DNA from 4 places in the Lysinibacillus sp. Bpr_S20 genome. Region 1 is predicted to be linked to each of the others. Evidence: riboswitches for the same ligand, from Rfam matches in the RefSeq annotation. Region 1 holds a riboswitch; each other region holds the start of a gene.

The links. A riboswitch is a leader RNA that binds a small molecule or an ion and turns the genes downstream of it on or off. The one in region 1 is predicted to bind lysine.
Positions count from the first base shown of each region.
Region 2: linked by a shared signal. The riboswitch ahead of MWJ95_RS11985 (aspartate kinase) and the one ahead of MWJ95_RS24135 (amino acid permease) in region 1 are both predicted to bind lysine.
Region 3: linked by a shared signal. The riboswitch ahead of MWJ95_RS18935 (transporter substrate-binding domain-containing protein) and the one ahead of MWJ95_RS24135 (amino acid permease) in region 1 are both predicted to bind lysine.
Region 4: linked by a shared signal. The riboswitch ahead of MWJ95_RS19650 (cysteine hydrolase family protein) and the one ahead of MWJ95_RS24135 (amino acid permease) in region 1 are both predicted to bind lysine.

Region 1 is NZ_JALNLQ010000022.1:398-8,568, forward strand. It holds gene MWJ95_RS24115 (ABC transporter permease) at 1-677, opposite strand, end outside; gene MWJ95_RS24120 (ABC transporter ATP-binding protein) at 670-1,593, opposite strand; gene MWJ95_RS24125 (sensor histidine kinase) at 1,731-2,666, opposite strand; gene MWJ95_RS24130 (response regulator transcription factor) at 2,672-3,364, opposite strand; gene MWJ95_RS24135 (amino acid permease) at 3,593-5,053, opposite strand; lysine riboswitch at 5,140-5,316, opposite strand; gene MWJ95_RS24140 (CynX/NimT family MFS transporter) at 5,493-6,701, shown strand; gene MWJ95_RS24145 (nitric oxide synthase oxygenase) at 6,839-7,888, opposite strand.
Region 2 is NZ_JALNLQ010000004.1:215,408-223,578, reverse strand. It holds gene sdhB (succinate dehydrogenase iron-sulfur subunit) at 255-1,031, opposite strand; gene sdhA (succinate dehydrogenase flavoprotein subunit) at 1,037-2,791, opposite strand; gene MWJ95_RS12000 (succinate dehydrogenase cytochrome b558 subunit) at 2,859-3,467, opposite strand; gene MWJ95_RS11995 (YslB family protein) at 3,740-4,174, shown strand; gene MWJ95_RS11990 (methyl-accepting chemotaxis protein) at 4,225-5,484, opposite strand; gene MWJ95_RS11985 (aspartate kinase) at 5,671-6,897, opposite strand; lysine riboswitch at 7,237-7,416, opposite strand; gene uvrC (excinuclease ABC subunit UvrC) at 7,649-8,171, opposite strand, start outside.
Region 3 is NZ_JALNLQ010000009.1:46,424-54,594, reverse strand. It holds gene MWJ95_RS18940 (amino acid ABC transporter permease) at 1-329, opposite strand, end outside; gene MWJ95_RS18935 (transporter substrate-binding domain-containing protein) at 466-1,332, opposite strand; lysine riboswitch at 1,449-1,635, opposite strand; gene odhB (2-oxoglutarate dehydrogenase complex dihydrolipoyllysine-residue succinyltransferase) at 2,638-3,873, opposite strand; gene MWJ95_RS18925 (2-oxoglutarate dehydrogenase E1 component) at 3,965-6,787, opposite strand; gene MWJ95_RS18920 (sensor histidine kinase) at 7,018-8,171, opposite strand, start outside.
Region 4 is NZ_JALNLQ010000010.1:4,182-12,352, reverse strand. It holds partial or broken gene MWJ95_RS19665 (alpha/beta fold hydrolase) at 1-301, opposite strand, end outside; gene MWJ95_RS19660 (helix-turn-helix transcriptional regulator) at 556-768, shown strand; gene MWJ95_RS19655 (hypothetical protein) at 770-1,168, shown strand; lysine riboswitch at 1,572-1,756, shown strand; gene MWJ95_RS19650 (cysteine hydrolase family protein) at 1,910-2,626, shown strand; gene MWJ95_RS19645 (APC family permease) at 2,640-3,983, shown strand; gene MWJ95_RS19640 (hypothetical protein) at 4,381-4,809, shown strand; gene MWJ95_RS19635 (hypothetical protein) at 5,016-5,375, shown strand; gene MWJ95_RS19630 (IS30 family transposase) at 5,527-6,462, shown strand; gene MWJ95_RS19625 (hypothetical protein) at 6,504-6,980, shown strand; gene MWJ95_RS19620 (hypothetical protein) at 7,473-8,003, opposite strand.

The sequences.
Region 1 (8,171 bases):
TTCTCAATGTTTCGGAATGATAAATAGGCTACGCTTATACCGATAATAGCTAAAGTGATTGGTATGAAAATTATATCATACAGGGTGAAGTTGCCTGAATTCGATGATACGACTGATACAATTAATATAGATGATACAATCGTTGCCGGAATAGAGTATTTTTTCATACCAAAATACAATGGTATTAATGCGATGCATGATGATGAAACTGCATTCATAATCACAGCGGGAATTCGTTGTATTATGAAAGAAAGCGTTAATGTATCCGGAAGCAATTGGAAACTCTCACTAACAGTACAAAAAACTGCTGTTACAAAAATAGTCGATAAAATAATTGCACAAAAAGTAAAAAGAACAACAATGGCTAGCTTTGAAGCAATTAATTTTTTTCTACTTAATGGATACATAAATGCTACAGTGATGGTTCTATATTTGAATTCTCCAATAATGAATTTAGCGATTAACACACTAGCAAAAATAATAAATACTGCTCTTACACCTGAATCTATAAAGCCAAATGCCGCCTGATAATTTCTGAGATCTTGATCCCCTTCTACTTTAGTAATAAAGATAAGCAGAAATATAACACCTAGTATTATAAAATTTGCTAAAACGGCTTTTTTTATATATGAACCAATATGGTATTTTTTCATTTCTAGCCGCATTAAATTAAGCACTAGCTACACCTCCATTGATTAACTTCAAGAAATAATCCTCTAATGAGCTTGTTTTTTTGCTAATGCCCTCAATTTCAATATCATGCTCAATCAATGTTTTAGATAGCACCTTTTGGGAAGCCGTTGATTCATAAATTCGAATACAATAATCATCCATTAGTTTGAAGTTAGTAATGTTCAATTTACTTTCTATAATAAAGGCAGCCATTTTCGCATCATTAACAATCACTTCAATATAATCTGCTTGACTACGGTTGACAGCGTCCATTGATACTTCCTTAATTAATCTTCCATCTTTAATAACCCCAACTGTATCTGCCAATTGTTCAATTTCACCCAAAATGTGACTAGAGATAATAATCGTAATTCCATACTCTTTACAAAGCATCTTAAATAGCTCTCGAAGCTCTTTAATGCCAACTGGGTCTAGTCCATTAATCGGTTCGTCTAAAATAAGTAATTCCGGCTTCGTAATAATTGCACGTGCAATACCCAATCGTTGTTTCATTCCAAGAGAAAAGTCTTTCACACGCTTATTCTCTGTATTTGTTAACTTTACTAAATCTAGAACATGGGTTATCTCTTTCTTGTCATAATAGCCCATATATTCGCAATGTAATTCTAATGTTTCCTTTGCTGTTAAATCTTCATAAAAAATCGGGTATTCGATAATCGTTCCCATCCTTTTTAGCACATCGTATGAGCGGTCCATTAATTTTTCACCAAAGATTTCAATATCTCCACTCGTTGGCTTCGTAAGGTTTGTTAACATTTTCATGACTGTCGTTTTTCCGGCACCATTAGGACCTAAAAACCCGTAAATCTCTCCCTTTTTCACATGCATAGTCACAGCAGAAACGACTTCTTTTCCCTCAAACACCTTTGTAAGCTGATTTGTTTTCACAATATATGTCATGTAGATCTCTCCCTTAAATTTAGCTATCCTTATTATAAAAAATGAAGCTCTCTAATTTATTACTTGATTCTTACAAATTTCTTAAGTGCAGAAGAAAAGCTTGTAAAGCCATAAAATTGCTCTACAAGCGCGGCTGCTCAGTATGTCATTCGTTTTAAAGAAACTGTAAAAATAGTCTTCTCATATGGGATACTAGAAAGCTGGATAGAGCCCTCCATTAATTCTACAAGACGTTTTGTAATCGTTAAGCCAAGACCGCTCCCTTGAAAGGATTTATTTCTAGAATCCTCAAGCGTATACAATCTTTCAAAAACATTATCAATATGATATTCGTCAATCCCCTTACCACGATCCCAAACATCAATAAAAATAGTAGTATCATCATTTCTTACCGTGAGCCCAATGATGTTTCCTGCAGCACCGTAGGCAATAGCATTTGACAATAAATTATTCAGTACCCTATCTAACGCTTCTTCATTACCAAGGGCATACATGGACATTTCTGGTATTTCTATATCAATCTCTAATCCCATAGACGTGACCATATCGTAAAATGATAAAATATTTTTTCGGCAAATTTCACCTACATTAATTTTCGTCATTGGATAATCTGTATCTCCTGCCTCCAATTTTGCCAGGTCAAAAAATGTATGAATTATTTTTAATACTTCCAATGTTTTAGAATGAACACCAATGAGTAACCTTTGCCGCTCTTCATCACTAAGTGACTGATTAAGCTGCAGCATTTCCGAATAACCTAGTACAACTGTTAAAGGCGTTTTAAGATCATGCGAAATATTGGCCAGCATTTTTTTCATGGAGCTTTCCATTTTTCGATGTGTTGCCCGCACTTTTTGATTGTGATCTAACAACGCATTCATCACAATAAGTAGCTGCTGCAATTCCTGATTGACCGTCGACACTAAAATCTTTTCGTTCGATTGTTCATCAATGATTACTTGCAGTTTTTGATGCATGTATTGAATCGTAGCGTCCTGTTGCCTTTTTGCTCTCACCTGAAAAATAATAATTCCTACGAGTAACACCATTATCAGTAATAAAAATATAATCATAGCGTTTACCCTTCAAATTTATAGCCGATGCCCCAAAGCGTTTTAATATATTGCGGATTGGATGGATCGTCTTCAATTTTTTCACGTAATCTTCTTATATGTACATTAATAATGTTTTCATCCCCATAGTAAGCATCATTCCAAATCAATTGATAAATCTGCTGCTTTGTAAAAACACGATTACGATTTGTTACAAATAATTTTAAGATGGCAAATTCCTTCGACGTTAGCTTTAGCATTTGTCCATTCTTCTCTACCGAAAAATTAACAAGGTCAATCAATAAGTTGTCTACCTCTACTATATCTTTCTTATCCTCTTCTTGATTGGCGTATTTTGTAGCTCTTCTAATTGCGGCTTTGACACGCGCCGAAAATTCCAGCATCGAAAATGGCTTGGCAATATAATCATCTGCCCCCAACCCTAGGCCTAACGCTTTATCGACATCACTATCCTTAGCTGACATAATGATAATCGGAAGTGATGCTTGCTCTCGTACAATCTTTAAAACTTCTAATCCATTAAGTTTCGGTATCATAATATCCAAAATTACTAAATCGAAGGGATTGTTTAAACAATTTTGTAGTGCTTCTTCTCCATTTACGGCAGAGGTAACAAGGAACCCCTCCATCGTTAAATAGCTTTCTACCATTTCACGAATGGCTTGGTCATCTTCTACTAATAAAATATGCTTTTGCACCTTCACGCACCTCTTTCCAACATATCTATTGATTGCCATTTATACAACAGTCTACCACATCCGGACTTACCACCAAAAGTAGGCAAAAATTTTGGAAACTAGAAACCCTCCGTTTAAATCTGAATAAATAAATTTTATCTATACAAATTTCTGAGGTTTCTATATTTCATACCTAAAAAAACTGTCCTGCGAGCATTTTTATAACTCACAGGACAGCTTTTTTATTAATTATTCGACTTTTAAATCACATTGCTCTAGTGGAATCATTTTTGTTCTATGCTTAATTTTATAGCTAAGCCATAACAGCAAGAACAGTGGAATACCGATATACGAGACAAGGACTCCGTACCAGTCTATTGTATTACCCATAAAGGCATTGTAGTTTTGTCCAATAACAACAATCATACAAACCGTAAAGGCAAACAGCGGACCGAATGGAAATAGCTTTGCTTTATACGGCAACAATTTCGGATCTAAGCCCTGTACATCGAACGCTCGACGGAAACGGTAATGGCTAAATGCTATTCCTAGCCAGGCAATAAAGCCAGACATCCCGGAAGCATTTAGAAGCCACATATAGACCACACCATCACCAAAGAATGAAGCTAAAAATGCTAGGCAGCCTACTGCTAAAGTCGCCAATAATGCATAAATTGGAATACCTCGACGACTTAGTTTAGTGAAAAATTTCGGTGCATGTCCATCTACCGCTAATTGCCAAAGCATACGTGACGATGCATAAAGCCCTGAATTCCCTGCTGATAGCATCGCTGTTAGAATGATAGCATTCATCAATGAAGCAGCAAAGGCAATTCCTAAACGGTCGAACACCAGTGTAAATGGTGACACAGCAATATCTTCAGATAACAAACGTGCGTCTGTAAATGGAATCAGCATGCCAATTGCACCAATCGCTAAAATATAAAATAAAAGAATGCGCCAGAAAACCGACTTAACTGCTTTCGGAATATTTTTTCCAGGGTCATCTGTCTCGCCTGCTGTTATTCCAAGTAGCTCTGTTCCTTGGAACGAGAATCCCGCAGCTAAGAAAATACCAAATGTAGCAAGGAAGCCACCGTGGAATGGTCCATCACTGATAAAGAAATTCGTAAAGCCTACAGGAGCTTTTCCTCCTAAAATACCAAAAATCATTAAGAAACTAATGATTATAAAGATAATGACAGTTACAACCTTTATCATGGAAAACCAATATTCACTTTCACCATAGCTTTTTACCGATAATAGATTAAACGTTAAAACGACCGCAATAAATAAAACAGTCCAAAGTGCTGATGAGCTATCTGGGAACCAATATTTCATAATTAATGACACAGCAGAAATCTCTGCCGCAATTGTTATTGCCCAGTTGTACCAGTAGTTCCAACCAAGTGCAAAGCCTAGAGCTGGGTCTACAAATTTGGTAGCATACGTACTAAATGAACCCGATGATGGCATATAGGCTGCCATTTCTCCTAAGCTCGTCATTAAAAAATACACCATGATACCGATTAATGCGTAGGCGAGTAGTGCACCTCCAGGACCTGCTTGCGCAATGGCACCTCCACTAGCTAAAAACAATCCTGTACCGATTGTACCGCCTAATGAAATCATTGTAATATGACGGCTTTTTAATTCTTTTTTCAACTTCGGCGCTTTATGACCGAGCTGATTGACTTTTATCTCACTCACGTTATAGCTTCCTTCCTTTTATAAGAGGCAAAAAAATGCCATCACATGAACATTACTGTGATGGCTAAGTAAATCCTCTGTTCTTTCAAAATGATAGCTCAACACGTTGTTCAAACGTGACAGTTCTGTTCCTTTCGGAGACAGCCCCAGCATGAGGTTTTCAAGTCCCCTCACACTTCGGCAGTATTTCCTTTCAACTAATATCTCTAATGCTTGTCATTTCCATTAGCATACTCTTAAATACCGCGACCTCTACCTCACTATAAACATGAGGTATATAAATATTAAATTTATGATGGGTTTTAGTTTAACATACGACCTATGCCATTTCAATAACTCGAACAATGTTCGGTATTTTGTGAATTTTCCACTATTTTGATTAGTGTGATAAAGTAGTATAGTAATTCAATCAAAATTGTTCTAACAGGGGGGGATTTACTTGACTACACATGAACATACCGATACTTATTCAAGCAGGAAAATTAACTGGAAAGGTACAACCTTATTACTAGTTATCGGCGTAATTTGTATTGCTTCGACATTACGGATGCCGCTAACAGTGGTTGGACCTATTATTTCCTTTATCCGTGAAGATCTCGGCATATCTAATATACTAGCGGGCTTTCTAACAACGATCCCACTACTAGCATTTGCAATCATTTCTCCATTCGCACCAATTGTCGCACGTAAATTGGGGCTAGAAATAACATTATTTTTATCAACTATTCTTTTAGCGTTAGGAATTGTACTACGCTCCCTTGGCACAACTAGTTTACTCATAGTCGGTACTATGTTAATCGGCATAGCCATTTCATTCGGTAATGTACTAATTCCGGGATTACTTAAATTAAAGTTTCCCTATCACGTAGGTTTACTTATGGCATTTTTCACAATGTCGATGAATTTAACAGCTGGACTCGGTGCTGGCATTAGCTATCCTGTTGCCAGTTCATCACTTGGCTGGCAAGGAGCGCTGGCAATCGCACTTGTTCTTGTCGTGTTAACCATTTTAATTTGGATTCCGCAGTTGAAATTTAATAAGCCTGAACCGACTGTTAAAACAACGAAAGAACGTACACCATTATGGAAATCTCCTGTTACTTGGGCAGTAACGGGCGCTATGGGGTTTCAATCATTATTATTCTACACAACCGCCGCTTGGATTCCTGAAATATATATATCACAAGGATTAGCTGCAGATCGTGCAGGGTGGATGTTTTCCATCATGCAATTTTCACAAGTCCCAATGGCTTTAGTGGTGCCTATTATCGCTAGTAAAATGACATCTCAACGACCTCTCGTATTAATGTTTACTGTATTTTACTTAGTTGGCTTTATCGGAGTAGTGATGGAATGGAAGAGCCTCGCTGTACTGTGGATGGTGCTACTAGGCTTAGCTGGAGGGGCTTCATTCGCTTTAGCAATGATGTTCTTTACACTACGTACCCGTACAGCTTTTGAGGCAGCTGATTTATCAGGGTTTGCCCAATCATTAGGGTATTTATTAGCCGCAATCGGTCCAATCTTATTTGGTTATTTGCATGATTTATTCGGCGGCTGGAATACCGCGGGTTGGTTATTTGTCATCGTAGTATTAATACTCTTCATATGTTCATTTAGAGCTTCTAAAAATGAATATGTGAATTAATATCCGCCGGAGGCTTTAACTTCTTTCAGCGGGTGCTCGGATATCCTCTGAAAGAAGTTAAAAAGCACTAGTTTTAAACAAACCAGTGCTTTTTTTTATTTGCGAAAGACAACATTCAGTATATAAATAAAACAGTTCTATTCATACATTGGTTTCTGATAAAAATAGTTCGGTGTATTATAAACATTAACATAAGGCTTATGGAAAATATGCGTTGTAGCTGGTGAAAGAGGTGGGATCAACCACGTCCAATTGCCTGTAACTTTACGATCTATTGCTGCTTCTGTTTCCTCGAACAATTTAAATTGCTGTGCAGCTGTATGATGATCTACAATGCTGACACCGTCCTCTTTAAAGGAATGTAGAACTGCAATATTCAGCTCAACTAATGCACGATCACGCCATAGAGAAGCCTGTCTAGTTGTATCGAGATTGAAAATTTCTGCAATAGCAGGAAGCATATTATAACGTTCTTGATCCGCTAAATTACGTGCCCCAATTTCTGTACCCATATACCAACCATTAAATGGGGCGGCCTCAAAATCAATACTTGCCATTTGGAAGCGCATGCTTGAAATAATCGGCACTGCATACCATTTCAATCCTAACTTCTCTATTTGAGGAGATCCTGGATGACGAATTGGTACCTCGAGTATATATTCATCAGGAATTATAAACACCTGTGGCTCCTTTCCATCCACCTGTACAATAAGCGGAAGGATATCAAAGGCTGTTCTTTCACCTTGCCAGCCAAGTGATTCACATACTTTTGTAAAGTCAACTGAATGCGGATCACCAACGATCCCAGACTCCGTTTCATAGCCAGCATAACGAATTAGCTGATGATTCCATATACGAACTCGCCCTGGTGCAAAAACCGTTATTGTTGGGCGAATTTTCCCACCATTAGTTGCATACTTAATATGCTCAAGCAAAGCAGTGAAGATACCCTCTTCATTTGAAATATCACGGGCATCTACAACATGTAGCGATTGCCAAAACAATCGACCAATACACTTATTACTATTGCGCCAAGCCACTCGTGCACCAAAGATTAATTCTTCTGTTGTCGGTATATATTCGCCTGCTGTTTTAATTTGCTGTAATTTATTTTCTAGCCATGTTTTCGACTTATTTTGTTCTACTTGATAAAGTTCTAAAAACTGCTGTACTTCATGTAAATTCATATCGAATTCCTCCATCTACCCTCATATTAGAGGAATAGAACTATATTCACCACGAAAATATCTGCTAGAAAACATACATCTTTTATATATGAAATACTTTGTTCAATATTTAATATCATCTCTTTTATTTTTCTAAATTTATTTATGGATTAGGGTTCCCATTTTGAGTAGACATTATAAAAATTAGAGGAAATTACAGAGGAAAAACTATTGAGCATGGTTTTTTAATGAATTATATCTTGGCATAATTGCGTCCGGAATTGTCCTTTCGCTTAGCCTGTAT
Region 2 (8,171 bases), on a different contig from region 1:
TATCGATTTAAAGGTAATCCCTGTCATGTTCTTACGTAATCAAGTCTATTTGTTTTAAAGTCATCATATTTAGTTTATTACACTTCCTTGAAAATGCTCCTATCCGAACCCCCAATAATGCGAAACATTAAACAAGCGAGTAGAATCAATCAGGTATTTACGAGCAGTTATTCTACAATATTATTTAATATTTTTCATAGAAAAAAACCCCTCACACATTAAGTGTAAGGGAGTTGGGAGTAAAGCTTGTACTATTAGTCAACGTAGTGGTCAGAACCGAAGAAGTTACGGAACATTTGCACTGTCGTTGCACGGTTTAATGATGCGATAGATGTTGTTAAAGGAATACCTTTTGGACAAGCCGCTACACAGTTTTGTGAGTTACCGCAGTTTGCAAGGCCTCCATCACCCATAATTGCATTTAAACGTTCGTCTTTAATCATTGCACCAGTTGGGTGAGTGTTGAATAGACGTACTTGTGATAGTGGAGCTGGTCCGATGAATGAAGCTTTTTCAGACACGTTTGGACATGCTTCCATACATACACCACAAGTCATACATTTAGATAATTCATAAGCCCATTGACGTTTACCTTCTGGCATACGTGGACCTTCACCTAAATCATAAGTACCATCGATCGGAACCCATGCTTTAACTTTTTTAAGAGCGTTGAACATACGTTCACGGTCAACTTGTAAGTCACGAATAACTGGGAAAGTTTTCATAGGCTCAAGTTTAATTGGCTCAGTCAATTGGTCAACAAGTGTTGAACATGATTGACGTGGGCGACCATTGATAACCATTGAACATGCACCACAAACTTCTTCAAGACAGTTCATATCCCACGTTACTGGAGTAGTGTTTTCACCATTTTCAGTAACAGGATTTTTTTGAATTTCCATTAAAATAGAAATTACGTTCATACCATGGCGGTAAGGTACTTGGAATTTTTGCCAGTAGCTATTGCCGCCTTTTGTATCTTGACGTAAAATTTCCACTTTAACCATTCTTCCAGTATTAGCTGCGATCATAACTTTTAGTCTCCTTTCGCAGAGTAGTCGCGTTTACGTGGTGGAATTAATGAAACGTCAACTTCTTGGTACGTAATGATTGGATTACCAGTAGTTGGGTCAAACTTCGCCATTGTTGTTTTTAAGAAGTTCTCATCATCACGGTTCGGGAAGTCTGGTTTATAGTGAGCACCACGAGATTCGTTACGTAATAATGCACCTTTTGTCATCACTTTCGCAAGGTAAATCATATTTTTCAACTGACGTGTAAAGTGAGCACCTTGGTTACTCCATTTTTGTGTATCGTTGATGTTAATGTTTTCCCAACGTTTTTGGAATTCATCAAGTTTGTTTAATGTATCTTCAAGTTGGTCGTTGTAACGTACTACAGTCATAGTAGCAGTCATCATTTCACCAAGCTCTTTATGAAGTAAGTAAGCGTTTTCTGTGCCATCCATTTTCATGATAGCATCCCACTTAGCTTGTTCTTCTTTAACGCGAGCATCAAAGATTTCTTGTGGAAGATCTTCAGCATGCTTTTTAAGATGTTTAACATAATCTACTGCGTTTGGACCAGCAACCATACCACCATAAATAGCAGATAATAATGAGTTTGCTCCAAGTCGGTTTGCACCATGTTGAGAGTAATCACACTCACCTGCTGCAAATAAACCAGGAATTTCAGTCATTTGGTTGTAGTCAACCCATAATCCACCCATTGAGTAGTGAACTGCTGGGAAAATTTTCATTGGTAATTTACGTGGATCATCACCTACGAATTTTTCGTAGATTTCAATAATACCACCAAGTTTTACATCTAATTCATGTGGATCTTTATGAGAAAGATCTAGGTATACCATGTTTTCACCGTTGATACCTAGTTTTTGGTTCACACAAACATCGAAAATTTCACGTGTTGCAATATCACGTGGTACTAAGTTACCGTAAGCTGGGTATTTTTCTTCTAAGAAGTACCAAGGCTTACCATCTTTATAAGTCCAAATACGGCCACCTTCACCACGAGCTGATTCTGACATTAGACGGTTTTTGTCATCTCCAGGAATAGCTGTTGGGTGAATTTGAATGAACTCACCATTCGCGTATGAAGCACCTTGTTGATAAACGATAGAAGCAGCAGAACCTGTATTAATAACAGAGTTTGTTGTTTTACCGAAGATAATACCAGGGCCACCAGTCGCCATAATAACAGCGTCTGCACGGAATGATTTAATTTCTTCTGTACGCATATCTTGCGCTACGATACCACGACAAACGCCGTCAGGATCGACTACTGCACCAAGGAATTCCCAGTGCTCATATTTGTTAACTAAACCAGCTACTTCGTGAGAACGAACTTGCTCGTCTAGTGCGTATAGTAATTGTTGACCAGTTGTAGCACCAGAAAATGCTGTACGGTGGTGTAATGTACCACCAAAACGACGGAAATCAAGAAGACCTTCTGGAGTACGGTTGAACATTACACCCATACGGTCCATTAAATGAATAATACCAGGGGCTGCATCACACATACCCTTAACTGGTGGTTGGTTCGCTAAGAAGTCCCCACCGTATACTGTATCGTCAAAGTGGATCCAAGGAGAATCCCCTTCACCTTTAGTATTTACTGCACCATTAATTCCGCCCTGCGCACATACAGAGTGTGAGCGTTTTACAGGAACTAATGAGAATAAATCAACTTCAGTACCAACTTCAGCTGCTTTAATCGTTGCCATCAGACCAGCTAGACCGCCGCCGACAACAATTATTTTGCTTTTCGCCATGATTATTTCTCACTCCTCTTAAAAAATTGCAATGATTGTCATGTGCTCTATAGTAGCTTCTATTACATTAAACGAAAGCTAAAATAGCAGCCACACCAACTACACTTAGAATTACGAAAATAATGTTTGTTACATAAGTAGCAATCTTTTGAGACTGAGGAGATTGTGTAATACCCCAGCTTACTAGGAATGCCCATAAACCGTTTGATAAGTGGAAAGTTGCTGATATAATACCAACAATGTAGAATCCAAGCATGAATGGATTAGAAACAATATTCGCCATCATGTCGTAATCAACTTCTGTACCAAGTGCTTTTTGAATACGAGTTTGGAAAATATGCCATGCAATGAAGATCACTAGGAATACACCTGTGAAACGTTGTAATGAGTACATCCAGTTACGGTATGTGCTGAAACGTCCTGTATTTGGTGTAGCAGTGAATGCAATGTAGACACCATAGAATGCGTGGAACATTAATGGAATATAGATGACAATCCATTCAACTAGGATAAGGAATGGAATCTTTTCCATATTTGCGGTAGCTGCGTTATAATTTTCTGCTCCGCCTGTTGCTGTAAAGTTAATTAACAGGTGCATCGTTAAAAACAGACCTACTGGAATGATACCAAGTAGAGAATGTAAGCGACGCCATAAAAACTCTCGATCTTTCGACAAGACTGTTACCCCCCTTAGTACTTAAAATAGCACAACAAAAGAAGTCATCATTTTGTAACTGATACTTCATTGACTGTGTATTTCATCATGGTACAATATTATGACATGTTTATTGTACTCTCAAGATCTACGAGCGTCAAGGCAACTTAGAGTTTTTCATATTCCTTATTAAAGTAACATTCTAGTACATGACGCGTCGTTTTTTCTCGAAAAATCTATCTTTACTTTATCAGTGTCAAATTTCAAGAAAATTCTAAGAAAGAAGGATTTCAATGTTAAACACTTCATCTCCTACAATCTCAGCATTTGGCTATGAGATAATTCGCGATTATATTTTATCTTCCATTCTTGGTAAGCATGAAGGAGATGTCCTTTATTGGGCAGGAAAAGACCTTGCTCGGAAGTTCCCTTGTAAAAATCAAGAAGAGCTTATCGCATTTTTCGCAGATGCCTGTTGGGGTAATTTAGAGCTCATCAAAGAATCGAAGGATGGACGTATATTCCAGCTAACAAATGATCCAGACCTGTTACAAATCGGTCTTCGTAGTTTTAGACTTGAAGCAGGATTTATAGCTGAACAAATCCAGCAAGCAAAAGGTTATTTAACAGAATGCTATGATGAAAAACGTGAAAAGCACCAAAACGTTATGTTTACAGTAAAATGGGACGTCAAAGAACGAATCATGAACACCGTTCCCGCAGAATAAAACAAAAAGGATTGTCATTCCAAATCGTGGATGACAATCCTTTTTTCTATTCATAGTTGTGCATGTCTTTCTTTTAAAAGCACATCTATTAACGAAATAAATGCTTCTAAAATATTTAACGAGTGTTGAATCATTTCCTCTAAGTTAATGATTGATAGTTCATTCACTAATTTTTGTGCGGCCATGTGTACTAATTCATGAGGTTGCTCTATATGCCGATATTCCGGTAAATGTTGAAATTCCTCAAAATGACCATAATACCATTTCCCAAATAGACACTGATGATGCGTTTTTATTGTTTCTTTATGACCAGCCTTTTGAATAGCATTACGTAAAAAGCTAGCATGATCCATTAACCTTGCTGCCAATTGGCTAACTACCGTTTGCTCTGAAGGCTTTCGGATTGTTGGTGCAATAGCTCTTAACATTTCAGATACTTGATTTTGTATGATTTCTGAGAAATCACTAGTATGTAATAATTCCGTCGTTGTTTCCGCTAATCGGCCTACAGCAATTACATTTTCTTCTGATGCGGCTGTTATTTGATGGATGCCATCTGCAGCTTCCTCAATATTTTGACTTGTGACAGTCAAGTTAGCAATATTGTCCTTCATAATACTTAAAAAGTCAGTTAAATAATGTTCGACTTGTTTGATATTGGTTATTGTATTATGTAGTTTCTTATCAATGACTGACCTAATCTTCGTCATTTCATGCAATGAACCTTTCGAGCTGCTTGCTAACTTTCCTACCTCCATCGCGACAACATTAAAGCCCTTACCATGTTCACCAGCACGTGCGGCTTCAATAGATGCATTTAACGATAGAAGTTGTGTTTGATCAGCAATCCCAGTTACACTTTTACCGATATCATCCATTTTGGTCATTTCATCATACAACTGCTCTGTTGAATGAGTTCCTTTAGTCAGCAACTCCTGAACCATTTCACCTTTAGTAATGGACGATTCCATTTCTTCTACAAGTAATAACGAATGCTGTTTTATTTCTTGAATGTTTGCATTTACATTTTGCTCAGACGAAAGCATCTCTTCTGTATTTGACGACATTTCTTCACTCATTGCTGAAATTTCCCCTACACTCATTGAAACATTCTGAACCTTTAAAGCCGTTTGAAAATTAATTAACTCCATATGTGCTAGAACAAAGTCTAAAATCGCATTTTTCACATCAATACTTTCCTGTTCAAGTTCCAATTCTAGAATTCGCTTTTTTAATATTTGTATTTCTAAATCATTGTTTGTTTCAACGCTTTCATCCACTGACTTTTGAAATAAACCGAATAATACCATACAAACTCCCACCTTCCCCTTGGTAAAACATGTCACATTTTATTATATAACAATAGAATTGCATAAAATAGTAAATTTGATGTGAACAAAAAAAGAATGTGCCATTTACTGACACACCCTCTTCAATATTATGTAAAACGCCATAGTGGTGGGGCTTTCGGTACATAAAACATTGGTTGAAATTCGCTACAAAAGCATCTCCTGAAAGAGGTTAAATTCATCATGTAATGCATTTGCTGCACGAATCATGTCGTCCTGGGGTACAACTACAGACACTTTTATTTCCGATGTACTTACCATTTTTACAGGGATATTTTCTCGACGTAGACGATCAAACATGCGCGCAGCCACCCCTGGATTAGATGCCATCCCCGAACCAATAATAGAGACTTTTGCCAAACCGATTTCAAAATCAGCAAAACTGAACCCTAGCGATAATTTGCTATCTTCTAGGACACGTAAAGCTTCTGCAAACTCCTCTTTCAAAATCGTAAATGATACAGTCGGCTTTAAGCCATCAATTATTGCTTGTACGATTATATCAACATTTATGTGATTTTCAGCAAGTTTTGTGAACATATCTGCTAACGAAGCATTGGAATAAGCATCATAACCAACCGTTAAGCGAATAACGTCTGACTCATAGGCAACACCACGTACCATTAAATTTTTCTCCATTTCAACTTCCTCCTTCAATAAAGTACCTACTGTATCTCTCTCGCTCGCCCGAATGATAACTGGGATTTGAAACTTCTTTGCTAACTCTACAGCTCGTGGGTGCATAATTTGTGACCCTAAGTTTGAAAGCTCCAGCATCTCATCATAGGAAATTTCTTTTAACTTTTGCGCCCCAGCGACATGACTTGGATCAGCAGTATAGACTCCGTCCACATTCGTGTAAATATCTACGCGCTCTGCCTTCAATTTTGCTGCTATCGCTATAGCCGCCGTTTCCGCTCCACCTTTACCAAGCGTCGTAATATTCCGTAAATTATCGATCCCCTGTTCCCCAGCTACGATGACGATTTGTCCCTGTGCAAAATGCTCTTCTAGTCGACTAACATCAATCTCATCAATACGTGCATGACCATACAGAGCATCGGTTTGAATACCAGCCTGCCAGCCTGTTAATGACACTGCATTATATCCTTCTTCCTGCAAAGCAAGTGCCACTAACGAACTTGCCAATTGAGCGCTTGTTGAAAATAGTGCGTCTAGTTCACGTTTAGAAGCATTGTCCGATAGATTACGGACCATTTTCGCTATTTCTTCAGCCACACTCCTCATTGTTGACGTAACAACGACAACATCGAAACCTTTTTCCTTTTCTGCAATCGCCTTTTTCACAACATTTTGAATGTGCTCTGTTGAAGCGAATGCCGCACCTCCAAATTTCATCACAATTCTCACCATCTGTATCATTCTCCTTTGTCATCCATCATTTCATTGCGTTTAAAGTAGCTAGACCTTTGCGGATCTTCACAAAAATAGCACTGTAAAAGCAAAGCATCATGAGCACTCACATTTCTCAGTTCCTAATACTTCCGTCCCTTATTATCAAGAACAGATTTTAGTATGGATCTTTGGCATTGACGCTACTTCTATAAGCCCAATATAGTGCCTTGATAATAAGGGAAATCTTCCGGCATCATTCCTTAACAGTACGAAAAGTTGTCTCTAGAAAACTAAAAAAAGCAACCCTCACATAACGTGAAAGCTGCTTATAACATGTACAATAAAAGTAACTTGCGCATGTGTGATAGCCCTCCGAAACGGTTTAGAATCGACAGTCTTACATCTCTTAAATGTAAAACCAGCACAGCATCGGAAACAACGATGCTCTACTTCGGCAAGCTCCCCTTTTATACATTTTCAATGGACTTGTCCGTCCTCTAATGCACTACTCTTGAACCTTGCACCTCTATCATCACTAAATAGTGAACGTATTTAATTGAACCTTAGTGGAAAAATTCCCATTTTATATATAGAAGTAACTAAAAAACTAAGGTGTTGTATATAACATTGCTAAATCAATGTTATATACAACCTTAGCATATGTCTAATCCTTTGACAATGTCTCTTATTGAAATTTTTTCCTTCGCGTAATTGACACTATCGCTTTGCTTTATTTCAGTAATTCTTTGTAGCTACAGCTTCATTTTTGCTACAAAGAACTATCTGCTGAATGAAAGTAAGCATAGATATTGTTAGCTAGATTAGTAGGTATCCCTGCTTCTTCTAATGCCTGTATGCTTGCCTCACGTATTTTTTTGACAGAGCCAAAATGCTTGAGCAATTGCTGTTTTCGCTTTGGACCAACGCCCTCTATCTGATCAAGGACAGACTGTATAGCATGCTTTTCGTGTTGCTGTCGTAAGAAGGTGATCGCAAAGCGGTGTACTTCATCCTGAATTCGTTGTAGTAAATAGAATCCATCGCTTGTGCGCTTTAACGCAATTACTTCAGGTGGATCACCAAAAAGGAGCTGTGACGTATTATGCTTGTCATCTTTTGCTAATCCGGCAATTGGAATGACAAGACCGAGCTCATCTTCTAATACTTCACGCGCGACCTCCATTTGCCCCTTCCCACCATCAATTAGTACTAAATCTGGTAAAGGTAGACCTTCCTTTAATACGCGTGTGTAACGACGACGGATAACTTCCTGCATTGCCCCATAATCATCG
Region 3 (8,171 bases), on a different contig from region 1:
AGTGAAACCACTAAAATACCTGCTGTAATAAAATGCATATCAATACCAAATGCTATATCTAATCCGAAAAATACAACCATTGCTTGTACAATCATTGGTGTACCACGGAAGAATTCGACATAGCAAGTAAGTATAAAATTAATGAGTTTTAAGCAATAAAATTTTACACCCTTTTTACGAACTTTGATGGTATGCATAATTCCAATGAAAAATCCGATAAGTGCACCAATAATTGTACTACTAATTGAAATAAGTAATGTATAATAAGTACCTCGTAAAAACATTTGCCAGTTGTTCTCAACAATAGAAATAATCCATTCAAGACTCATGATGTTCCTCCTAACCACGTCGTGTTGCTTGTTTGTTACAGTATCTTATGAAACTTTTAGCTAAGACATTATTAAATATTTTGAGAGATTTTGTGATTGCACGGACTAGCAAATAGCCCGTGCATGTAAGTTTATGTTATTGAGCTGCTGGTTGTTGGTTAATGGCTTCTTCCATAATTTTTTGGCGCTCATCTTCTGAAATACCTTTTAAGATGTCATTGATTTTTTCAAGATCTGCATCACCTTTGCGTACACCAACTGCGATTGATGTATTTGAAATATCTGTCTTGAAGCCTTTTTCAAACTTTACATACGTAAATTTATCATTTGCAGCAGCAGCCGAAATACCTTCTGGACGTTCTGCTACATAGCCGTCAATTTTTCCAGCTTCTAAAGCTACACGCATAGCTGGGAAGTTATCCATTGCAGTTTGTTTTTTTACACCTTTGATTTGATCAATAACTGTGTAGTTAGAAGTATTTAATTGTGATGTGATTTTAGCTCCAGAGAAATCTTGGATGGATGTTGCTTTTTCATATTTGCTTCCTTTTTTAATAACCATGACAAAATCAGATGTATAGTAGTTTTCTGTGAAGTCGATTGTTTGCTTACGCTTATCGGTAGGTGACATACCAGCAATGATTGCATCGATTTTATTTGATTGTAGAGCTGGTACTAAACCATCCCATTCTAATTTTACGATCACTAATTCTTTTCCTAAGCCCTCCGCTATTTTTTTGGCCATTTGTACATCATAGCCACCTGCATATTCTGCATTATCGGCAATTTTTACTGCGCCATTTGCATCATCTTGCTGCGTCCAGTTAAACGGAGCATAACCTGCTTCCATCCCAATACGGAATTGAACGCCACCCTCTTTTGTATCAGTACTTGCAGTGCCTTTACTAGATGATGTCGTATCCTTCTTGTCACTCGTACCACAAGCTGCGAGCAAAATTGCGGTCATTACGGCCAACATAAATACTAACAATTTTCTTTTCATCAAATATTCCCCTTTTCTATAAAAAAATAAGACAACTGTACAAAAAAAGACCTAAGTACTGAACTTAGGTCTTACTTTTTTTAACAGTTGCCCAAATCCTCACTATAATTCCATCATTCCGAGATAGCACAACCTAGTAAACCTGGAAAATAATTCACTAGGACAGTCCTGCACTTATTCACTGCAGACCCAGCATAAAAGTACGAGCTCCTTTTATACTTCGGCGATAGTTCCTTCTTCATTGCGTCTTCGCTTGCTTGTACTCAACAATGAACTAATAAATACCGCGCCTCTACCTCACAATAGGATAAATGTGAGGTTTGTTTATTTAATTGATATTAAGATACTACTATAAAAGTAACTTATTCGTCAAGATAATTTTATTACTTTTCAGACTAATTACAATATTAGGGTTTTTTATCTATTTTATAGCCAAATATACACTCTTACAATGTTGAAAATGATGACTCCGCTTAGCCATGAGATTTCAATAAAAGCGTATGTCGTCGCTTCGTGCCTGTTCAAGTCGTTCCGGCCAATCTTTCCGTCACTTCGGCTGTTTTATCCGTCGCTTTGACTTTTCTTTCCGTCGTTCCGATCAATCTTTCCGTCGCTTCGTGCCTGTTCGTCGTTCCGGCCAATCTTTCCGTCGCTTCGGCTGTTCTATCCGTCGCTTTAACTCTTTTTTCCGTCGTTCTTGCTGCTGTTTCTGTCGCTTTGTGTCCGTTCCATCGTTCCGGTCAATCTTTCCGTCGCTTCGATTGTTTTATCCGTCACTTTGACTCTTCTTTCCGTCGTTCTAAGTGCTGTTTCCGTTGCTTCGTATCAGTTCCTCGTTCCGGCCAATCTTTCCGTCGCTTCGGCTGTTTTATCCATCGCTTTGGCTCTTCTTTCCGTCGTTCTTACTGCTGTTTCCGTCGCTTCGTATCAGTTCCGTCGTTCCGGCCAATCTTTCCGTCACTTCGGCTGTTTTATCCGTCGCTTTGACTTTTCTTTTCATCGCTTCGTGCCTGTTCGTCGTTCCGGCCAATCTTTCCGTCGCTTCGGCTGTTCTATCCGTCGCTTTAACTCTTTTTTCCGTCGTTCTTGCTGCTGTTTCCGTCGCTTTGTGTCCGTTCCGTCGTTCCGGTCAATCTTTCCGTCGCTTCGATTGTTTTATCCGTCACTTTGACTCTTCTTTCCTTCGTTCTAAGTGCTGTTTCCGTCGCTTCGGTTCTTTTATCCATCACTTCTTTATAAATTGATCCATAAAAAGATAAAAAACCCTGCGAAACAATGTTCGCAAGGTTTTTATAAGCCCAGGAATTAAGAATTTAATAATAAATCTTCTGGGTTTTCAAGTAATTCTTTAACAGTTTTAAGGAAGCCTACAGAATCTTTACCATCGATAATACGGTGGTCATAAGAAAGTGCTAAGTACATCATTGGGCGAATTTCTACTTCACCATTCACTTCAACTGGACGTTTTTTGATAGTGTGCATACCAAGGATAGCAGCTTGTGTACCATTCATGATAGGTGTAGACATTAATGAACCGAATACCCCACCATTTGTAATTGTGAATGAGCCACCTGAAAGATCTGCTAAACCTAATTTTTTATCGCGTGCTTTTTTCGCTAGGTCTGCAATTGAATCTTCAATTTCTGCAAAGTTTTTACGGTCAGCATCACGTACAACTGGTACTACTAAACCTTCTTCTGTTGATACAGCTACACCGATATCAAAGAAGTTGTTTAAGTGAATTTCATCACCCACGATTTGTGCGTTAACATATGGGTATTTTTTAAGTGCTGCAACTACAGCTTTTGTGAAGAATGACATGAAACCAAGTTTTGAGCCAGTTGACTCGAAGAATTGGTCTTTTTTACGAGAACGTAAAGCCATTACGTTTGTCATATCTACTTCGTTAAATGTTGTTAACATTGCTGTAGATTGTTTTACTTCAAGTAAGCGTTTTGCAATTGTTTGACGGCGACGGCTCATTTTTTCAACTGTCACACGTGATTCATCAACTGCTGCAACTGCTTTCGGTGCTGCTGGAGCTGCTTGTGGTGCTGCAACTGGAGCTGTACCATGAGCTGCTACGTCTTGTACACGAACGCGGCCTTGTGGATCTACTGGAGATACAGCAGCAAGGTCAATACCTTTTTCACGAGCAAGTTTACGAGCTGCTGGAGATGCGATTACACGCTCACCAGTAGTTTCTTCTACAACTGGTGCTGCTGCAACAGGTGCAGGTGCCGCTTGTGGTGCTGCTGGAACTGGTGCTGCCTCAACTGGAGCTGCCGGAGCAGGTGCTGCGCCTTCGCCAGCTTCTACAACTGCGATTACTTGACCTACTAGTACAGTATCGCCTTCTTCAGCTAAAATTTGAGTTAAAACTCCCGCTTCTTCAGAAATGATTTCAGCGTTTACTTTATCTGTTTCAAGTTCAACGATGAATTCACCTTTTTCAACGCGATCGCCCACTTTTTTTACCCACTGTGCGATACTACCTTCTGTAATCGATTCTGCTAATTCAGGGACTTTAATTTCAGCCACTTTCATTTCCTCCTTTAATAAACGTGCATTGTGCACATTAGAAGGGCTACCGCCTTAGCAAGTAGCCCGGCTCTCATTAATTAATATGTGATTATTTAACTTTTAAAGGCTCAGCAACTGCTTCTTCTACAAGTGCTGCTTGAGCTGCTTTATGAGAATCTGCATCACCTTCAGAAGTCGAACTCATTGCAGGTCGACCTACATAACGTAGTTTTTTACCTTCTGAAAGTTCGTGTAATGTTTCTAATGCATAATTCCAAGAACCTTGGTTTTTAGGTTCTTCTTGTACCCAAACGATTTCTTTTACATTAGGATACTTAGCAATGATATCAGCAACTTGCTCTTTTGGGAATGGGTAAAGTTGTTCTACACGAATAATGTGTAAGTGATCGAAGCCTTCACCGTCTTTAATGCGGTCTGCAATGTCGATCATTACTTTACCTGTACCTAATACAATACGTTCTACAGCTTCTGGTTTCGAACCTAGACCTGGTTGCTCAATTACTTCTTGGAATGAGCCATTTGCCAATTGTTCAGCGTTCGCTGCAGCTAATGGGTGACGAAGTAAGTACTTAGGTGAAACCACTACAAGTGGACGAACACCTTCAGTTCCTAATAATGCTGCTTGACGACGTAATAAGTGGTAGTAGTTACCTGCGTTTGAGCAGTTCGCTACGAACCAGTTATTTTCAGCTGACATTTGTAAGTAACGTTCCATACGGCTTGAAGAGTGTTCTGGTCCTTGACCTTCATAGCCATGTGGTAAAAGAATAACTAAACCAGATTTTTGACCCCATTTAGCACGTGCACCTGAAATAAAGTTATCGAACATAACTTGTGCCATGTTAGCAAAGTCACCAAATTGAGCTTCCCAAACTGATAGCACATGATCATTTTCTAAATTGTAACCATATTCAAAGCCTACTACCCCAGCTTCTGTAAGTGGAGAGTTGTGTACTGTAAATGATGCATTTGCACCTGAAATATGGTGAAGTGGTGTGAATAACTTACCATTGTTTTTGTCATGTAACACTAAGTGACGTTGAGAGAACGTACCACGTTGTGCATCTTGACCTGTAAAACGTACTGGAGTGCCATCTTGAATAATCGTTGCATATGCTAAAGTTTCTGCATGACCCCAGTCGATTTTTGCAGAAGCAAATGCATCACGGCGTTTTTCTAAAATTTTACCAAGTTTTTTCTGTGGTTCGAAGTTTTCTTCAAACACTAAAAGCTCTTCATTAATTTTTTCTAGACGTTCCGCACCAACTGCTGTATCAATTTGTGGGAATTCTACTTTTAATTCTTCAGGCATTTCTGGATGCTTATGCTCATCTTTGTCTGCCATTTCTTTCACATGATCATAAGCTGCTTGCATCTCTGCATAAATAGCTTTATCTAAAGCTGCTACTTCTTCAGCAGAAACTACGCCTTCAGCTGCTAATTGAGCACCGTATAAAGCGCGAACTGGTTCATGTTTAGAAACTAATTTATATGTTTCAGGGTTTGTTACAGTTGGATCATCCGTTTCATTATGACCATGACGACGGTAACCGATAAGGTCAACGATGATATCTTTACCGAATTTTTGACGGTAGTTAGCTGCAAAGCGTCCTACTAAAGCTACAGACTCAGGGCTATCTGCATTTACATGCACAACTGGTACTTCATAACCTTTTGCAGGGTCAGAAGAGTAAACAGAAGAGCGAGAGTCTTGTAATTCAGTTGTAAATCCAATCATGTTGTTAGCAATGATGTGGATTGTACCACCAGTAGTGAACCCCTCAGTTTTTGCAAAGTTTAATACTTCTGTTACGATCCCTTGACCTGGGAATGCAGCGTCACCATGCACAAGAATACCTAATCCTTTTGTGCGGTCATGAATAGCTTGCCCTGGTTTAGAAGTGTCATCTTGTGCTGCACGTGCAGTACCTAAAACAACAGGATTCCCTACTTCTAAGTGAGATGGGTTGTAAGCTAGCTTTACATTCATACCAGATTCACGCATATATGAAGCACCCATATGGTACTTAACATCACCAGTCCAGCCTTTTGTAATTTCAAGGCGGCCGTCTTCTGGGATAAATAAATCATTAGATACATGTGCAAAGTCAGAGAACATCATATCGTATGGTTTATTTAAAATGTGTGTTAACACGTTTAAACGACCACGGTGAGCCATACCAATACGTACTTTTTCCACGTTATTTGCTTCAACTGTTTTCAAAATTTCATCAAATAGAACGATTTGAGTATCTAAACCTTCACCAGAGAAACGTTTTTGACCTACAAAAGTTTTATGAATAAACTTCTCGAAGTTTTCAACACGAGTTAAACGGTCTAATAAAGCTTTTTTCTCATTAGAAGTTAATGATTGTTTAAATGAACCTGTTTCAATTTGTGCTTGAATCCAATCACGTTCTTCTGTAGTTCCTACGTGATTATATTCAAACGCTACTTTACCTGTATAAACAGATTTTAAGTAATCGATTGCATCTTTACCATTTTTCACGTTTGCTGGCACATCTTTGAAGAAGACAGCTGCAGGAATTTCAGCTAAATCTGCAGCGCTTAGGTTGAACGCGCTTTCTTCAATTTGAGCTGTTTGTAGTTCACGGTTTTTCAAAGGATAAATATCTGCCGCTAAATGACCGTTTGAACGGATTGCATCTGCTAATTTCACAGCTGCTAACACTTTCTTGTAATCGCCAGCAGGAGCTGCTGCATTACTAGCTACAGCTACTTCACCTTCTACTACTACTGGTGCACCAAATTGTTGGAATAATAATACTAACTCCGGTTCTACTTCTTCAGGAGACTGTAAGAATAAGTCGTATTGCTCCATCACATATCCTAGGTTAGGACCAGAGAAAGCTGACCATGGAGAACTTACAGTTGTAACGTTGTTCGACATGAAAAATGACCTCCAAATTTTGCCTTTCGGCAGTTCCATTAATTAAAATACAATTAATTATATAATATTTCTTCGTTCTTTTAAAGGATGTTTGACATCTTATCCAATATTTAAAGAACGTTTTTTCCATCTCAATCTTACTACTCTTCACAAAAAATACAACTCTTTTTAGCAAATTAAGCAATTTTATTCTCAAAGGATGAAATAATTAAATAAAGCATGTAATTTTCTCAATTTTTCAGCGGGAATTTCATCAAGAAAACGGTTCCAACATTTTTATCACTCTTGACTTCCACTGAACTATTGTATTTTTCAAGTAACATTTTTGTAATACTTAGCCCTAAGCCTGTACCGCCTATTTGACGATTTCTCGCCTCATCAACCCGATAAAAGCGATCAAAGATAAATGGAATGTTTTCTTCAGCTATACCAATTCCATTATCTTCTATTTTAATCAAAACTTCCTTCCCTAATTCAGATAGTGAAATTTGAATCTCAGGAATTTTTTCACAATAACGAATTGCATTCTCTATTATATTACGAACAATTTGGCTAAGTGCATTTTCTGTTATAAATAATCGCCCTATTTCTTCATCTTTCGACAGCGTCATTCGAGCTTCTGGATGAAGAATTCTTGTTTCCTCTATAACCGCTTCTATAACAGCTACTGCATCAGCCTCACATTTGATGTCCTTTTCTTCACGACGTGCTAATTCAAGTAATTCTTCAATCATTTTACGCATCCGTGCAATTTCCGTTAATGAGGTTTCAATAGATTCCTCTAGAATTTCCGGATCATCCTTCCCCCATCTTTTTAAAAGGGATAGATGTCCTTCAATTGCCTGAATAGGCGTCCGTAACTCATGAGAAGCATCCGCTACAAATTGTTGTTGCTGTGTAAATGAGATTTGCAGTTCATTCATCATCGCATTGTACATTTTCAATAAATCACCAATCTCATCTTGAGACGTGTAAGATAATTGAATGGGTTCATTAAATCCTTTATCCATAACGGTTTTCATAGATGAACGTAACTCATGCAACGGTTTCGTCAAATAATTAGCAAGATAATAGCCAATTGAGGCTGATAACACTAATCCCCCAATCCCCGCTATGAGCATGGCCGTCAATAAATAATGCATTAGCGACTGAAACTTAGATAATGGATGAATAACTTGAATATACCCTTTGAAGAAGCCAAGCATTATCGGTTCGTTAATAACAAAGGCATCCTTATTATCAATTTTCATTTCTATAATTTCACGCACTTCGGTTAGCGGCGCTGCTTTCGAAGTTTCATTAATGCTTAAAATTTCAATACCATCTGCATTAAACATTCGGACGGTTTGATCTCGATCTACAATGGACTTTAAAAGACCCGTGT
Region 4 (8,171 bases), on a different contig from region 1:
TTCACGAATTGCTTCTAAATCTAAAATAATTTCTTCTAAATTCATTTGCTCATCTGCTTCAACTACAGCTGAATTACCTGCTCCCCGGACATTAATTAAAAAGACTTGGTAATACTCTGTGAACGGATTAGCAAACCAATATTAAAAAGACTTGGTAATACTCTGTGAACGGATTAGCAAACCAATTGCCTTTTTCATTAAAAGCCATGTAAAAATGTGTAATGGCAAGTGGCTCGCCGCTTCCCTTTACAAAATATTCGAAAGTTCCTCTTGGTGTTTCAATTAATTTTTGTTCCCACATCTTTAACACATCCTATTTATCAAAAGTTTGAATTTTCTAACAAATACTATTATACTCTTTTGGATTGCTCAATAGGAGAATTAATATTCCAAGAGCGTTGTTTGGTAGCCTTCCAAAAAAATGTTATTCAATAATATGGACCGATTGCTGCACAATATTGAGGAAACTCAAAATGTAATGTTGACATTACATTTTAGATTTTTTAATATTATATTATGTAATGTATACATTACATTTTAGGAAGGATGTAATTCATGAAGCATGGGGTGCGAAATTCAGTCAAAGAATTTAGGAAAGAAAAAGGCTTAACACAGGACCAATTAGCTGAAGGTATCTCTGTTACAAGACAAACGATTATAGCGATTGAAAAACAACGATATGAACCATCTATTGGTACTGCTATTAAATTAGCAACTGTTTTAGAATGCCCACTTGAAAAATTATTTTGGATTGAAGGAGAAGAATAAAATGAATGTATCGTATCGAACAAACTTTATTTTGCGTATAGGGATTCCATTGTATTTGTTTATTAGCTATTTCTTCATTTCACATTCTAAGTTAACATTGATCATTGCTATTTTAGCAACAATTCACCTGATTACATTTGGTCTTGACGTTCATAGAAAAGGGAAATGGAATAAAATCAATCTTCAGCATGACCAACGTACGCGAGATAATGCCTTATTTGCAGGAAATCTCATATATTGGTTTACCATTCTCGTTTTACTTTTAGGCACGTTATTAATACAAAATTCTATGATTTCCATTACGTATCCGAAGTTGGTTGGGTATCTTATCTTAATTAGTTTGCTCTTAAAATGGATAATACGAGATTACTTAAATAATCGAGTAGAATCTGAGGATTAAGAATGAACAGAAGGTGGTTGTGCGGCTGCTGAGACCTTTTATTACTGTTTAATATATGAATAAAACTGAATATAATTTTAGAGGTGCCTTACTTATAGCTGGTAATATAAGTAAGGCATTTTTTGTGTATTAATAGACTACTTAATTAGAAGCTTGTTTTTCTGAGAAGTTTTTTACTATGTGTTAGATGATTTTTTCTATAGGACAAAATTTTAAAAAAATTGCATGGGGGTATACCTCTCTCTTCATTATTGTAAATAGTTATTGTTTAAAGTGTTTGATGGTCATTTTTTTGTGGTTGTGTGCAGTAAGTCTTATAAAATATAGTAGATTATAAAGTTGACATATAAAAAATGGAATAATATAATTATTTCAAATATTTAAATAAGCCTCACTTTTCTGATAGTGAGGTAGAGGCGCGGCAATTAACAGTACCTAATGGAGTCCGAGAAGATGAGGAAGTTAGATAGAAGGAAGTGTCGCCGAAGTATGTGATGAGTTCTCGCCATCATATACTGGGTCTGTAGCGAATAGTTGCAGGACTGTCTTCGTAAACATACGTGTTTATGAAGTTGTGCTATCTCTGTTTAGACAAACGGTGGGAAGTTTAAATGGTCGATTCATTTTAGTTTCTAGAAATGAGTAGGTCATTTTTGTGTTAGACAGATTCTTTTTGCACGAAGAGTCTGTTTTTTATTTGTCTTTACATTTTGGAATTTGAGGTATTTTGGAGGGGATATTATGGAGAATACATCAACATTATATTATGAATTTTTACCGACTGACGGTCAAAAAATAAACGTGAACCCAGATAAAACAGCATTACTAATAGTAGACATGCAACATCAGTTTATTAGCCGAGACGGATTAGACGCGCAGATTGCAAGAGAAAAGGGCATGTTTGATCAGTGGGAATACTTTTTTGATCGTATCGACAATTTAACGATCCCGAACAATAAAAAGCTTTTAGATTTTTTCCGTACTAATAAATTAGAAGTAACATTTGGTCGCATTGCTTGCCATCATAAAGATGGACGAGATCGTTCTCCTGTACAACGCCGGCCAGGATGGAACAATATTTTATTGCCAATCGGTGACCCAGGAGCGGAGATGGTGGATGAATTAAAGCCTCTTGATGACGAAATTGTTGTAAATAAAACGACAGATAGCGTATTAAGTGGTACGAATTATGAATTTTTACTGCGTAATATGGGCATTGAAACAGTAGTTTGTACAGGTGTTGTCACAGATCAATGTGTTGCTTCAACAGTTCGAAGCTTAGCTGACGCAGGCTTTGAAGTTATTTTAGTTGAAGATGCATGTACAGCTGCAACGCAACAGCTTCATGATGCTGAAATTATGATTATGAATCAAATTTATTGCCAAGTGATGAGTACAGATGAAGTAATTGAGTTAGTAACGGAAGAACTATCAAAACGCGAACCTACGAAAGTGTGAGAGGAAATGGTCTATGAGTCAAACACCAAATGATCATACACCACAGTTAAAGCGTGTTTTAACATTAAAAGATTTAGTCATTTATGGTATTGCTTTTATGACACCGATTGCGCCAGCTTATATTTATGGCTTTGCAGCAGAGTCTACAGGTGGGATGTTGCCATTAGCCTACTTGATTGCGATGGTTGCAATGATGTTTTCTGCATATAGTTACGGTCGAATGGCTGCTGTTTTTCCAAATGGGGGGTCAACATATACATATACCCAACGTGCCATCAATCCGCATTTAGGTTTTTTTGCAGGTTGGGCAATGTTTATGGATTATGTCTTAGTGCCACTCATTGTATTCATGGTAGGTGCTTCCTATGCGAATGCATTAATGCCATCTGTTCCGTATTGGGTATGGGTGTTATTAATTGCAGGTATTATAACTACTGTCAATATTCTAGGTATTGGCATCGCAGCAAAAACAAATCAAATCCTCGTTATGTTTATGGGAATTGTAGTCGTTATTTTTGTGATTTTATGTGTAAAGGCAATTGTCGGTGGGGAAAGTGATACGTCGCTCTTTACTGTTGTGCCGTTTTTCAACGATGAAAAATTCGTTATGTCTGCAATTATTTCTGGTGCAGCAATGGCCTGCTTCTCATTTTTAGGGTTCGATTCGATTACAACACTTTCAGAAGAGGCAGTTAATCCAAAAGAGGATATTTGGAAGGCAGCTATTTTAGCTTGTTTAATCGGAGGACTTATTTTTATTGTGCAAGCTTACGTAGCTCAGCTCGTATGGCCTGATGTTACAAACTTTAGTTCAGCTGATACGGCTTTATTTGATGTAGCGGAAAAAGCAGGTGGTGCAATTCTTGCAACTCTTTATACGGTTGCGATTATTGTATCGACAGTGACAGCTGGTTTAACAGGACAAGCCAGTGCATCTCGTTTAATGTTTAGTATGGGGCGTGATGAGGTACTTTCGAAAAAGTATTTCACACATTTACATCCAAAATATCAAACACCAGTATACAATATTTTATTGTTGTGTGTGATTAGTGTTTTAGGAGCGCTGTTTTTATCAATAAATTTTGTAGCAGAATTAATGAACTTTGGAGGCCTGACAGGATTTATGTTTGTCAATTTGTCAGTGATTGTGTATTACTTCTTCCGTAAAAAAGAAATGAAAATAATTCGATACTTATTAATTCCAGGACTAGGATTTGGTATTTGTTTCTACTTATTTATTAATTTATCACCGATGACATTGAAGGTAGGCTTTATCTGGCTTGCAATTGGTTTTATCTATGTTTTCATTACGACGAAAGGCTTCAAAAAGAAACCACCAACTTTTACGGATTTATAAAATACCGAAAGAGCTTAGCGTAAATTTCTAAGATAAGTCAGTTATTTAACGTTGGTAATTTTTATCGATGTTAGGTAGCTGATTTATTTTAATACAGGAATTCCTTATAAATATTCAGGATAATATAGCTGGTACTGTATATCGAAGGATTTGAGGCGGATGAGATAGCCAAAAAATAATCCATAAGAAGTTAAAGATATAATAAAAACATTTGGGCTCGACAGGGCGTTAGCTGAAGTAAAAAACTGTTTGAAGATAATTCTTCGCTTGAATAGATAAATATGATGTCAATCGGGCGCATTATAATAAGGAATGCGTCTATTTGTATTTAAGGGCCATTTTATGGCAGAAGGATTTTATCTCCTTCTTAGAATGATATCGGGATGAGGGGATTGAATTGCGGAAGATTGTTAGTTTATGTTTACTATTGTTTTTGGTATCCTGCCAATCCGTACAAGTAAATGATAGTTCGCATATTACTGAAGAGGAAGTTGTTAGGGTGTTACAAGAGAATGGTGTTAAACTAGTGGGAGCTGAATCTTCAAGAGAAAACATCTTTGGTTCGAAATTAAAAGATGTGAATCCTGGTGCATATAAGTTAAGTGAAAAACAGCTTTTTATTTATGAATTTGCAACAGAAAACGACCGCGAGAAGGGTACAAAGGAGTTTGCTGAAAAGACTGCGACAATGAATTTGGTGTCTTTCAGTATGTTTAAAAAGAGAAATATACTGATTTTTTATTTACATGGACAAAATTTAAATTCAGAAAGTATACCATTTGAGAAAGAAATAAAAGGAGCACTCGACAGCATTAGTGAAGGATAAAAGGACAGAATGCTAACGTCTTTCTGTTAAAGGGCGCAATTCTTGAATTGAAATTGTGCCTTTTTCAGTAATAGGGTCATATTATTGAAAACAATAAGATATGTTCAAACGACGCTTTGGGTGCTTTTTTTATTCAACTAACGGCGCAGGATAGTTTAACAATTTATGTGGATTTTTATGGTAAAATATTTAGTGAGGTGGGGGATTTGCTCAAAGAAGAAAGAAAATTTATAAATAGTTTATCTATAAGAACTAAATTTGTTTCTTTAGGCGTAATCATAACTCTTTTGAGTATTTTTGTTGTGGATTTTTCCTTTAAATTTTTCTTGATTTGTTATTTGCTTGGAGTATTTTTAATCTTTATCAGTGATCTCATTGGTATAGAGAAGTTTAATAAAAACGCAATAGGAGAGATAACTTCAAGTTTTGGATTTGTATTGATTATGTTAGGGGTATTTGCACCCCTAGGAATTAATCCCAACTTTCATTATGGCATGATAATAGGGCCTTTTTTTATGTTAATTGGAACAACACTAAAGAGGCTAGCGAAGAAAAAAGGTTCTTAAACTAAACCAGCTAATAGATTGTCAATAAAAATCTTTTAAATTGACGGATTGTAATATTAAGTGCAACACCCAGAAGTCAATATAAAGGAAGCCCATAACGACCTCGTGTAGAATGTAGTTACCACACAAACATTCAAACGGAGGAATCGTTATGAGCTATACCCATCTTACCATATCAGAACGTGTAAAAATAGAAACATACCTAGAACTTGATTATCCGATTCGTAAAATAGCGAAACTCTTAAATCGTCAACCTTCTACGATTTCCAGAGAAATAAAACGCCACGCCGGTAGTACGGCTGACGAAGCGCAGGTACGTTACCACCAAAATAAATCTAACTGTAGTGCCAAGTCAAAATGTACACCCGAAGTAAAAGAAGCTGTTCAAGAAAAGTTGTGGGATACTTGGTCGCCTGAACAAATTGTCGGCCGCTTGTATCAAGGACAGCTAAGTTTTAAAACCATCTATCGCTGGATTTACGAGGGTTTTTTAGAAGTGCCTATAACCGTTCTCCGTCAAAAAGGAAAGCGCCAAAAGCCCCGCGAAACAAGAGGAAGATTTAACATTGGTACCCCAATTTCTAAACGCCCAAAAGAAGTACGTAAACGTGAAACCTTTGGACATTGGGAGTTAGATACAGTTGTATCTGGACGTGGGAAAGCAAAAGGTTGTGTAGCAACATTTATTGAGCGAATGACACGATGGTATGTTGGCTTTTTGATACCAGATCGCTCAGCTCAATCAATGGAAAGAGCAGTACGTCTACTTCATACTAAATTACCAAAAGGCGCTATAAAAACAGCCCCAACAGACCGAGGTAAAGAATTTAGCTGCTATAAAGTGTTAGAAAAAGACTTGAAAAATGATGTTTATTTTGCAGATGCCTATTCTTCTTGGCAACGTGGAAGTAACGAAAATGGAAATGGATTACTTCGCGAGTCCTTCCCTAAGCAAACCAATTTCGAAAAAGTATCACCAGAAGAACTAACAGAATCATTAAACTATATCAATAACCGACCAAGAAAATGTCTTGGTTGGAAAACTGCAAACGAGGCTTTTAATGAGCAATTGTTGCACTTAATTTGACAAATCATCAAATAAAAACGTGACGGAAAGTGGTTGATTATATGAATGTGAATTCTATTGCATCACCTCAACAATCATCATTCTATTCCAAAAATATTAGTGTGAAATCGGAAGAGAAATCAGTATTTCCCCTTAGTGAAACGGTAGAGAATATGGAGCAAAAAGATTCTTCTGCTATTTACAAGGAACTTTCGAGTAGATATGATGTCAGAAATGCTACCTTTGAAGAAATCACCGAAATGTCCAAAGCGCTATATGGAGTAGGAAAAATATCTTTTAAGGAGCATGCTGTTTTAACATTTGATTTTGATAAAGCCACTAACTATTTAAAACGGCATGCACCGGGATATATTGCAGCAGATTTTGATATGTATGAAACGTTTGCTAATAGTGCTGGGCAAAGAGATTGGATAGCTGAGTTTGAGGCAAGAGCATCGAAAGATTTTAAGTATGGTAATTTAATTGGTTATCAAAGTAAGATGAAGGTTCTTAATATTTTGGAACGATTATCAAGTTGAGAAAAAAGAGTAGCGAAAACTACTCTTTTAATTTTTTCTTGATATTTATTTGGCGTTGGTAAACATTTCATGATGGGATTTTTTCTTGTAAAATTAAAATAAATATCTAAAAGGGGTAGAATATGAGCGACTATTTCCGAATAAAGAAACGTCCACCATCAGATGAACCAATAAAATACACTATAAACAGGGATTATCTCAATACATCAATAGCTGAATATGAGGAAAACTTGAAGAAATATAATGCCAAGATTGTGTCAGTACGATACATTCGGCTTCTCCAATCCGAAAAAAGCAATACAGGAAAGATGGGGGAAATAACCCAGCGGACCGAGAGTAGTTTGAAAAAGACATAGACAATGTGTAAGGATCGACTGCTCTTTTTTGTTTTAGATGTTTTCGTATAGATAGTTGCTCCTTTGAAAATATCGATTAAAATATGGAGATATGTGAAAGAAGCAGTAAGTAAATGAAAGAAAGCCAACTAGCAAGTCAAAATACAGATATAAAAGAAGTGACGGCATAAAATATCAAAGCAATACCGACAATCATCGACCCTTTATAGGTCTCTCTCAAATCACACGATTCTTTTTTCATCTCTTTGTAAAATTTTATCGTCATAAACATACCACCCATCAATAACACTGCGCAACCGATAGACGGAACGATCTCCAATCCTATGCTTTTACCCATTTCGATGGCAGCTACCGCTATAAAGTATATAAAAGCTACAAACAAATAAAGAGCTTTTTCCTTTCTCTCTAATTTTCTACTTTTCTTTTTCGCTACTTTATACCAATGCTTCAAATCTTCTTGTGACACATACTGCGCAACAATGGCTTCTACTTGTTTAGCACATTTCTGTTGAACTTTGATCATATAAAAACCTTCGTATTCTTCAGACGACCGTTTTAAAATATCTTTGATGCCTATTTCAAACGGAATGTTACTTTTCTCTAGTTGTTCGATAATTGCCAGAATAGCAACTTCTGAATGTCCAACTAATATTTTCTTTTTAAACAAACACGGCACCTCTTACGAATAAATTGAATTACGCTTAATTATACTATTTCATTCGCTCTCTCTTTTAATCCAAAATATACCACTACCTTTTGAATATCTGATTTTTTCGTTTAGTAACAATCTAACTGCACACCACGCTTTTTATATGGCTCCAATTCCTCTTTATAG